Regions from separate parts of the Candidatus Symbiopectobacterium sp. NZEC127 genome, predicted to be linked through region 1. Evidence: riboswitches for the same ligand, from Rfam matches in the RefSeq annotation. Region 1 holds a riboswitch; each other region holds the start of a gene.
What was found. Region 1 has a riboswitch for thiamine pyrophosphate ahead of thiB (thiamine ABC transporter substrate binding subunit). Riboswitches for the same ligand answer to the same signal wherever they lie in the genome.
Positions count from the first base shown of each region.

Region 1 (3,159 bases):
ACTAGAGCCAGTGCCGGTACTCTTCTTCCGACATTTCATCGGTATGCCACTGTGTCACTTGCTGTAACAACGCCAGCTTTTGCTGGGCGCTGATCCTCCTCAGCCAGCAGCCAGGGCAGTGCAAGAAGTAGTGCCGGTAAAATTGATTGAGCCGTGAAATCGCCATCAGCCACCTCCGTGCTTTCCATGTTGTGCAGTATCGCCGTAATATAGGGAAAGATAAATTGATGACTTTAGTTCGCGGAGTTCCTCTTTTATGTCTTCGACACGTTTGCAACAGCAGTTTGTGCGCCTCTGGCAGCGCTTTCAGGGGCAGGATACCGACACCACGCTCGAAGAGCTGGCCGGGGTATTACTCTGCTCGCGCCGTCATATCCGTTCACTGCTCGGAGCCATGCAAAAAGAGGGATGGCTGCTGTGGCAGGCGGAAGCGGGACGCGGCAAACGCTCCCGTCTCAGTTTTATCTATACCGGCTTAACGCTGCAACAACAGCGCGCAGAAGACCTGCTGGAGCAGGATCGCGTCGAACAGTTGATCCAGTTGATCGGTGATAAAGAGACGGTACGCCAGATGTTGCTTTCCCATTTGGGCCGCCGTTTTCGTCAGGGGAAACACCTGCTGCGCGTGCTCTATTACCGTCCGCTGCGTAACCTTCTGCCCGGTTCTGCACTACGACGCTCAGAGATGCATATCGTCAGGCAGATCTTCAGCGGGTTAACCAAGATAAATGAGGAAAATGGGGAAATCGCACCGGACCTCGCGCACCACTGGCAGCAAATTACGCCTCAACATTGGCGTTTTTATTTGCGCCCGGCGATCCGGTTCCACGATGGGCGCGAGCTGGTGATGAAGGATGTCATCGCCTCGGTGATGCGCTTGACGTCGCAGGCCTTGTTCTCACATATCACACGCGTGACCTCCCCCATTCCCTTCGTTATCGATGTGGAACTGAGCGAACCCGATGGCTGGCTCCCCTGGCTGCTCGGCAGCGCACATGCCATGATCCTGCCCCACGACTGGCAGGCACAGGCCGATTTTGCGCGCCACCCTGTCGGCACCGGCCCCTACGCGGTGGAGAAAAACAGCGACAGCCAGTTGAAAATAAAAGCCTTTGATGACTATTTCGGCTACCGGGCGCTGATCGATGAGGTCAATATCTGGGTGCTGCCAGACGCCTCCGAAGAGCTGCCGGTATCCATTCAGGTACACAGCGACACCACCACGCGCGACGAGCTGGAAAGCCGCATGGAGGAAGGGTGCTATTTCCTGCTGTTTGATACCCGCTCTGCGCAGGGCGCGAACAGCGAGGTACGCCGCTGGATCAGTCAGATTTTCCACCCCATTGCCCTGCTCGGCCAGACCGACAATACGCGCCGCTATGACTGGTCACCGGCGTACAGCCTGTTGCCACGCTGGCACCACCAGCGTCTTGTCAACCTGCAACCCAAACCCGCCGGACTCACGGACGTGACGCTGACGTTTTATCAGGAGCACCCCGAGTACCGCATCATTGGCGAGATCATGCATGATCTGTTGGCGCAGCAGGGCGTTACGTTGCATATACAGAAAGTCGACTACGAGCAATGGTATCTGGGAGAAGCGCAAAGCGACATCTGGCTGAGCAGCGTCAACTGCTACCCGCCGCTGGAGTTCTCGCTGTTCGCCCTGCTGTATGAGTTACCGCTGCTGCGTCACTGCCTGAGTGATTCGTTACAACAAGATGTACAGCGCTGGCGCGCTCAAACGCTCTCTATCGCTGATTTCAGCCAGCGCCTGATTGAAAGCGGTGAGATCCATCCGCTGTTTCACCACTGGTTACAGTTGCAGGGGCAGCGCAGCATGCGCGGCGTGCGCATGAATATGTTGGGCTGGTTCGACTTCAAATCCGCCTGGTTTGTGCCGCCGGAGCACGACGCCGACTTTCCCTGATGCTACAAACCCTTTACAATAATGACGTTCTCAACGGGGTGCAGGCCGTTTGTTGACGATATCGCTTTGTCAACGCACGGTATTTATGCTGAGAAAATACCCGTCGAACCTGATCCGGTTAATACCGGCGAAGGGATTTGAGAGTGCATTCGCCTGCCTCAAAGTCCTTTGCCACCCTAATCTACCCAGGAGTGCAAAGTGTTACAGTCGCTATTATCCCGTTTATTGCTTCCCGTTTTCGGCCTCACCGCCCTGATGCTCGGCTCCGCTGCCGCGAATGCCAAGCCTGCGTTGACCGTTTACACCTACGATTCCTTCGCGTCTGAATGGGGCCCCGGCCCGGCAATTAAAAAAGCCTTCGAAAAAGAGTGCGAGTGTGAATTGAATTTCGTCGCGCTGGAAGATGGCGTTGCCCTGTTGAACCGCTTGCGCATGGAAGGCAAAAACAGCAAAGCAGATATTGTGCTGGGGCTGGATAACAACCTGCTCAAAGCGGCATCGGATACCGGGCTGTTTAGTGCACACAACGTAAAAACCGACGCGTTAACGCTGCCGGGCGGTTGGAACAATGCCACGTTCCTGCCTTATGATTACGGCTACTTCGCGTTCGTCTACAACAAAGACACGCTAAAAAATCCACCGACCAGTCTTGATGCCCTGATCAACAGCGATCAGCCGCTGAAGGTGATTTATCAAGACCCGCGCACCAGTACGCCGGGGCTGGGCCTGCTGCTGTGGATGCAAAAGGTGTATGGCGATAAGGCCCCCGACGCCTGGCAAAAGTTGGCACGTAAAACCGTTACCGTCACCAAAGGGTGGAGTGAGGCTTATGGCCTGTTCCTCAAGGGCGAGGCGGATCTGGTGCTGAGCTACACCACCTCTCCGGCCTATCACATTATCGAAGAGAAAAAGACGAACTACGCGGCGGCGCTGTTCAGCGAAGGCCACTATATGCAGGTTGAGGTTGCCGGGCAGTTGAGCGCCAGCAAGCAGCCGGAACTCGCAAACCGCTTTATGCAGTTTATCCTCAGCCCGACGTTCCAAAGCCTGATCCCAACCACCAACTGGATGTATCCGGTCACCGGCGTGGCACTGCCGGAAGGATTCCAGTCTCTGGCGCGCCCGGAAAAAGCGCTGTCCTTTAGCGCACCAGAGGTGGCGGACCTGCGCGGGCAGTGGATTCAGGCATGGCAACGCGCCGTCAGCCGCTGATCCCACACTGGCTCTGG
Region 1 covers NZ_JAGFPG010000003.1:234,287-237,445, reverse strand. Annotated here, with positions in the region: gene sgrT (glucose uptake inhibitor SgrT) at 2-166, opposite strand; gene sgrR (HTH-type transcriptional regulator SgrR) at 257-1,930, shown strand; TPP riboswitch at 1,955-2,084, shown strand; gene thiB (thiamine ABC transporter substrate binding subunit) at 2,129-3,142, shown strand; gene thiP (thiamine/thiamine pyrophosphate ABC transporter permease ThiP) at 3,118-3,159, shown strand, end outside.

Region 2 (3,159 bases), on a different contig from region 1:
TTTGTTCGGTGCCATTCTCATCAATATATTTATATTTCGCCGGACGAGGATCGCGTTTGGTCTTGGCCGGTTTGGATTTCACGCTTTCCAGCAGTTCAGCCGGATCAATACCGTCTTCAAGAAGCTGAGCACGAATGGCATCCAGTTTTGCCAAACGTTCTGCCTGCTCTTTCTGAATTTTGCTGTCTTCTTCGCGGCGCTCTTCCACAATTGCAGTGAATTTGCTTAACAGCTCTTCCAGGGTTTCAAGATCGGTATCTCGGGCCTGAGCGCGAAGAGAACGAATATTACTTAGCACGTCAAAACTCATCATGGTGTTCCTTTAAAAAGAAGAGACATTATTAGCTTACAAGATATTTTTTGATTTTCCAATATACACCAGATACGTCGGCATGAAATATTTTTTTATAGCGCCTTATGTAAAAAAATGCGTAACAGGCGGCGTGGGTAAAGCAGGAGCGTTAATCGTTAGCTGGTTAATAACGCAACGCCTCGCGGTTGCCGCTATTTATTAATTCATCAATCGATACTTAAGCGGGGTTGTCTGTTAGCGGCATTGACATCCCTAATCCCTTACCCGTGTCAACTTATCGGGGCGCGCTCATTTTCTCCCTGCGCATAACGCTAATTATTTAAGGGTATAAGCGTAACAGGGAAGAATATAATGCCAGCGTGGCATACGCACAGGCGAAGGGATCTGGGGGGAACGAGTGAAAAACCGTACCGTTTAGCGTTCCTTTCATTCAGCGGCGAATGAATGCCCTGTCAGGCAGCCGCCCTTTGACGGTAGGCGAATACAAATCAATTTACACACTGTGGTTTGATGATTATCCTGAATATGTTTTGCTGTGGCAGTCACACAGTAAATTGATGTTGCGATGACTCGGGGTGCCCTTCTTTGTGAAGGCTGAGAAATACCCGTACCACCTGATCTGGATAATGCCAGCGTAGGGAAGTCTCGGTATTCCGATCGGCTACCGTCTTCTTACACGCCGGTTGGGAGTGATAATGAACGACCTGCCCACCGATTTTTCTGCTGCCCACGCGGCGGCAGCGTTGCACGATTTCTCAACGGCTTCGCCGTTAGTCCATTGCCTGACCAACGATGTGGTCCAGTCTTTTACCGCCAATGTCTTGCTGGCGCTCGGTGCATCTCCTGCGATGGTGGTGGATCCGGGCGAGGCGGCACAGTTTGCCGCGTTGGCCGATGCGCTTCTGATCAACGTGGGGACCTTAGAAGCAACGCGTGCCGATGCGATGCTGGCCGCCGTGCATAGCGCTAACCAGGCGGACAAGCCCTGGGTGCTGGATCCCGTCGCGGTTGGCGGGTTGCGCTTTCGTACCGATTTTGTGCGCGAATTGCTGCCTTGCAAACCGGCGGCGATTCGCGGCAATGCCTCGGAAATTATCGCGCTGTCTGGTGTCAATTCGCAGGGCCGAGGCGTTGATAGCCAGGACGCTTCCTTCACGGCCATCCCTGCCGCACGCGAACTGGCGGCGCGTTGGTCAACGGTGGTGGCGGTGACGGGAGAGGTGGACTACGTCACGGACGGTGTGCGCGTCTGGGCGGTAAAGGGCGGTCATCCGATGATGACGCGCGTGGTGGGTACCGGGTGCGCACTCTCCGCCGTCGTTGCGGCATTCTGTGCGCGCGGTGCGGACCGATTATCTCAGGTTGCGACAGCCTGTGCCGTAATGGCACAGGCAGGGGAGCGTGCCGCCGCGCAAGCCAACGGGCCGGGCAGTTTTACGCCTGCGTTTTTGGATGCGCTTGCGCTATTGCGCCAGGAGGCACAGACATGCACCTTATGAAAGAGCAGGTTCCCCGAATAAATGCGTTAACAATCGCAGGCACCGATCCTAGCGGTGGAGCAGGGATCCAGGCCGATCTGAAAACGTTTTCTGCCCTAAGCGCCTATGGCACCAGTGTGATCACTGCGCTGGTGGCGCAGAATACGCAGGGGGTTCAGTCGGTTTATCGTATTGAACCTGATTTTGTGGCGGCTCAACTGGATTCCGTGCTGAGCGATGTGCGTATCGACAGTGCGAAGATCGGCATGCTGGCGCAAAGTGATATTGTCGAAGCGGTCGCCGAGCGCCTGCAACGCTATGCCGTACCTTATATTGTGTTGGATACGGTGATGCTGGCGAAAAGCGGCGATCCGCTATTGGCGCCTGAAGCGGTCGCCGCGATTCGTGAGACGCTGCTGCCGCGCGTGTCACTGATAACCCCTAATCTGCCGGAGGCGGCGGCGCTGTTGGCGTGCAATGCGGCAACCACAGAAAGTGAGATGAAAGCACAAGGGCAAGGGCTGCTGGAGATGGGGTGCCGGGCGGTGCTGATCAAGGGGGGCCATTTGAGTGACGCGGAGAGCCCGGACTGGCTGTTTCAACGTGGGCATGCACCGCAACGTTTCTGCGCGCCACGGGTAAAGACTCGTCACACCCACGGCACAGGATGCACGCTGTCTGCGGCGCTGGCGGCACTGCGCCCCCGGCACCCCGATTGGGAAAATACGGTTCAAGCGGCGAAGCATTACCTCCAGCATGCATTACTGGCGGCAGATTCACTGGAAGTGGGTCAGGGGATTGGGCCGGTACATCATTTTCATCAATGGTGGTAGACCGTTAAGCGGTCGGCGGCGCTACGCCGCCGACAGTGCCGTTTGACGCCTGTGGTGTCAGAAAGAGATGATCTTGGCGGTAAACCTGTTGAGCAGCAGCAAACGGCACAACAGCACTGATGCAATAAACACCAAGACCAGCAGAACAAATTTCAGGTTGACGTAGTTAAAGTCATAGAGTGTGCTAATGAAATAGAACACACTGTAATGCACAATATAGACACCGATCATTGCCGGGCCAATAAACTCGACGACGTGAGTTATAATTTTGTTTTTTATAGTGATATTTTCAAACACAATGAATAATGCCAAACACATGGTCAGCAGATGCAGATGCTCAAGCATCAGCCACGGCGTGACAATATTTTGAGCGTGGGTTGAGAGAAAGCGTTCGTAAAAGAACATCGAGATACCTACCGGCACCACCATCATGCGAGCCAGCCAGATGATGCCGGGCTGGTGGGTAAACAACCTGCCCGCAGAGGTTCCCAGCATTCTTCCTACAAGATAGTAACCCCCCCATACCCAGACAAAT
Region 2 covers NZ_JAGFPG010000001.1:2,110,318-2,113,476, reverse strand. Annotated here, with positions in the region: gene J5069_RS09685 (H-NS family nucleoid-associated regulatory protein) at 1-313, opposite strand, end outside; TPP riboswitch at 875-971, shown strand; gene thiM (hydroxyethylthiazole kinase) at 1,009-1,812, shown strand; gene thiD (bifunctional hydroxymethylpyrimidine kinase/phosphomethylpyrimidine kinase) at 1,809-2,624, shown strand; gene J5069_RS09670 (acyltransferase family protein) at 2,682-3,159, opposite strand, start outside.
Region 2: it holds a riboswitch for thiamine pyrophosphate, as region 1 does, so the genes downstream of both, thiM (hydroxyethylthiazole kinase) here and thiB (thiamine ABC transporter substrate binding subunit) in region 1, are expected to answer to the same signal.

Region 3 (3,159 bases), on a different contig from region 1:
CGGAAAACAGGATGGCGGCATCCAGCGCATAGCGCCGCAGCGGTTGCAGCGTGACTTCACAAGCCAGCTCTGGATTTTTGCACAGCGACATAAAATCACCGGCTTGTGCGCGCGTCGCTTTGTACTCCGGCAGATAGCGGCCGGCCTGGCGCATCATCCACACCGGCGTCACGTCAACGGGCTGGCGCAGTAGCGCGCGCAGATAGCGATCATTTTTCAGGTCTGGCATGCGGTGTCCTTTTGTCATCCTGAGAGAGGGTCAAAACGCGATAACGAAACGAGTGGCGCGAAGTGTAGCACGCCAGCGGCGCTATTCCTGCCCATCGCGGCACAGTACCACGGTGTCTTCAATCAAACGTCGCGCAACCGTACCCGGCGGCGGGAGAATCGGCAGTTGATCGTAGCGGAACCAGCCCGCATCTCTGAGTTCTTTGGGATCGTGGCGCAGATCGCCGTCGGCATACTCGGCCATAAACGCCATCATCAGCGAATGCGGGAACGGCCACGGCTGCGAGCTGATGTAGCGCAGATTTTTAATACGAATGTTGCTCTCTTCCATCACCTCGCGGGCAACCGCTTGCTCGAGCGTTTCGCCCACTTCCACGAACCCCGCCAGCACGGTATACATATTACCGCGGTGGCGTTGATGCTGCGCCAGCAAGATCTCCTCACCGCGCCGGATCGCCACGATCACGCACGGGGCGATTTGCGGGTAATAACGCTCTTTACACTGCGGGCACAGGCAGGCCAGTTCCGTTTTGCTGTGCACCATTTTCTGCCCGCAATAGCCACAAAACTGATGCGAGCGATAGAATTCGACCAGTTGCACACCGCGCCCTGCCAGTTGAAACAGCGCCACGTCTTCATCCAGCAGTTGGCGCACGGAGTCCATCTGCGAGGTTTTCTGGTGACTGACCAACCATACGCACTCGCCCTGCCACTCCCCTATCTGGCGTCCAACAATGCCTTCCAATCCGCACTGCGCCGCCGTGCCATGCGGGAGTTTCCCTTCGGGCAGCCACACTTGATTATCATGGCTGACCACCCACCATCCATGCTCATCACCTTTTAATGTTTGTTCCATATCTTTTCTATTGCTCCACAGACACTTCACTGGCATTTTAACTGTCAGGGATATGGCAGAATTTCATCGTCACCGATTGTTCTTTCTTATCAATGCACGGAGTCAACAATGTTAAACCAATTACAAAGTCTGACTGAGTACGTTGGTGGCAATAATGCGTTAATCGACCAATGGCTACAAGCGCGCAAGCAACTTCTGGTTGCCTATTACCATCTGGTCGGCATTAAGCCAAACAAAGATAAACACACCCCGCTCGATGAGCAGGCCTTGGATGATTTTTGCCACAACCTTGTGGACTATCTTTCCGCCTGCCATTTCCATGTTTATGAGCGCATCCTGCAAGAGGCGGTTGTACTGAGCGATCAAAAGCTGGCGCAAACGCACCGTCTGGCGCTGGCGTTGCAGGCCAACACCCAATTCATTATGGATTTCTACGACAGCAGTCTGGCGACCGCCATCGATCACGACAACTGCATTGAGTTTCAGCAAGCGCTGTCGAGCGTCGGCGAAGCCATGGCGGAACGCTTTGCACTGGAAGATCGCCTGATTCGTCTGGCGATTGATAAAGAATAACGCCATCGCCCCACCTTACATTTTGACAGTGTCTCTCAGACGTCCTAAAGTGTTAGCGTTTTATTAACCTCATGGTAATGGGGTTATTGCTTGGTAAACAGCCTCTGAGCTGACTATCGGGCGTATCTTGTCGGAGTGCCTAGCGTGTTTATGTGATACATAAACCGCAGGCTGAGACCGTTTATTCGGGATCCGCGGAACCTGATCAGGTTAAAACCTGCGAAGGGAACAAGAGTAATCCACTCTGTTTTGTCACCGTTGTCATCGCCATGTTGTTACCGGCATAGCGCGTAAAATCGGGGCCAAAGCAACCATAATTACTCCCTGCGAGCTCCAGACAAGCATTTTTCCTTAACCATAATCAGGAACATGCTATGTCTCAATCACCCGCTACAACGCCTAAAACCCCGTCTGGCCGTCGCGAAAAGCGCGAAGCAGCCGAGGCATTTATTCATAATCTGCGCGGCACTGCCTTTCCTAACTCCACGCGCATCTACCTTGCCGGGTCGCGCAGCGATATCCGCGTGCCGATGCGGGAAATCGCCCTCAGCCCAACGCTGGTGGGTGGTGGCAAAGATAACCCTCACTATGAACCTAACGAAGCCGTGCCGGTGTATGACACCGCGGGGCCGTATGGCGATCCCGATGCGCGGCCGGACGTGCGTACTGGGCTGGCGAAACTGCGTGCTGACTGGATTGCAGAACGTAGCGATACCGAGCCGCTCTCCGGCGTCAGCTCCCGTTTTACCCAGCAGCGACTGGCGGATGCCGGGTTGGATCACCTGCGCTTTGAACAGTTGCCGCAGCCCAAACGCGCTCAGTCGGGCAAATGCGTCACGCAATTGCACTATGCGCGCCAAGGGATCGTCACGCCGGAAATGGAGTTTATCGCCATCCGCGAAAACATGGGACGCGAGCGCATTCGCAGCGAAGTGCTGCGCCACCAGCATCCGGGGCAAAGCTTTGGCGCGATCCTGCCGGACAACATCACCCCGGAATTTGTGCGTCAGGAAGTCGCCGCAGGCCGTGCCATCATCCCGTCCAACATCAATCACCCTGAATCTGAACCGATGATTATCGGGCGCAATTTTCTGGTCAAGGTGAACGCCAATATCGGCAACTCGGCGGTCACCTCGTCTATCGAGGAAGAGGTGGAAAAGCTGGTCTGGTCCACGCTGTGGGGGGCCGATACGGTGATGGATCTCTCCACTGGACGCTATATTCACGAAACCCGTGAATGGATCCTGCGCAACAGCCCGGTGCCGATTGGCACCGTTCCTATTTATCAGGCGCTGGAGAAGGTCAACGGCATAGCGGAAAACCTCACGTGGGAAATGTTCCGCGATACGCTGCTTGAGCAAGCAGAGCAAGGGGTTGATTACTTCACCATTCATGCGGGTGTGCTGCTGCGCTATGTGCCGATGACCGCACAGCGTCTGACCGGCATTGTATCGCGCGGCGGCTCCATCATGGCGAAGTGGTGCCTGTCGCATCATCAGGAG
Region 3 covers NZ_JAGFPG010000011.1:6,891-10,049, forward strand. Annotated here, with positions in the region: gene hemE (uroporphyrinogen decarboxylase) at 1-229, opposite strand, end outside; gene nudC (NAD(+) diphosphatase) at 311-1,084, opposite strand; gene rsd (sigma D regulator) at 1,193-1,657, shown strand; TPP riboswitch at 1,779-1,902, shown strand; gene thiC (phosphomethylpyrimidine synthase ThiC) at 2,032-3,159, shown strand, end outside.
Region 3: it holds a riboswitch for thiamine pyrophosphate, as region 1 does, so the genes downstream of both, thiC (phosphomethylpyrimidine synthase ThiC) here and thiB (thiamine ABC transporter substrate binding subunit) in region 1, are expected to answer to the same signal.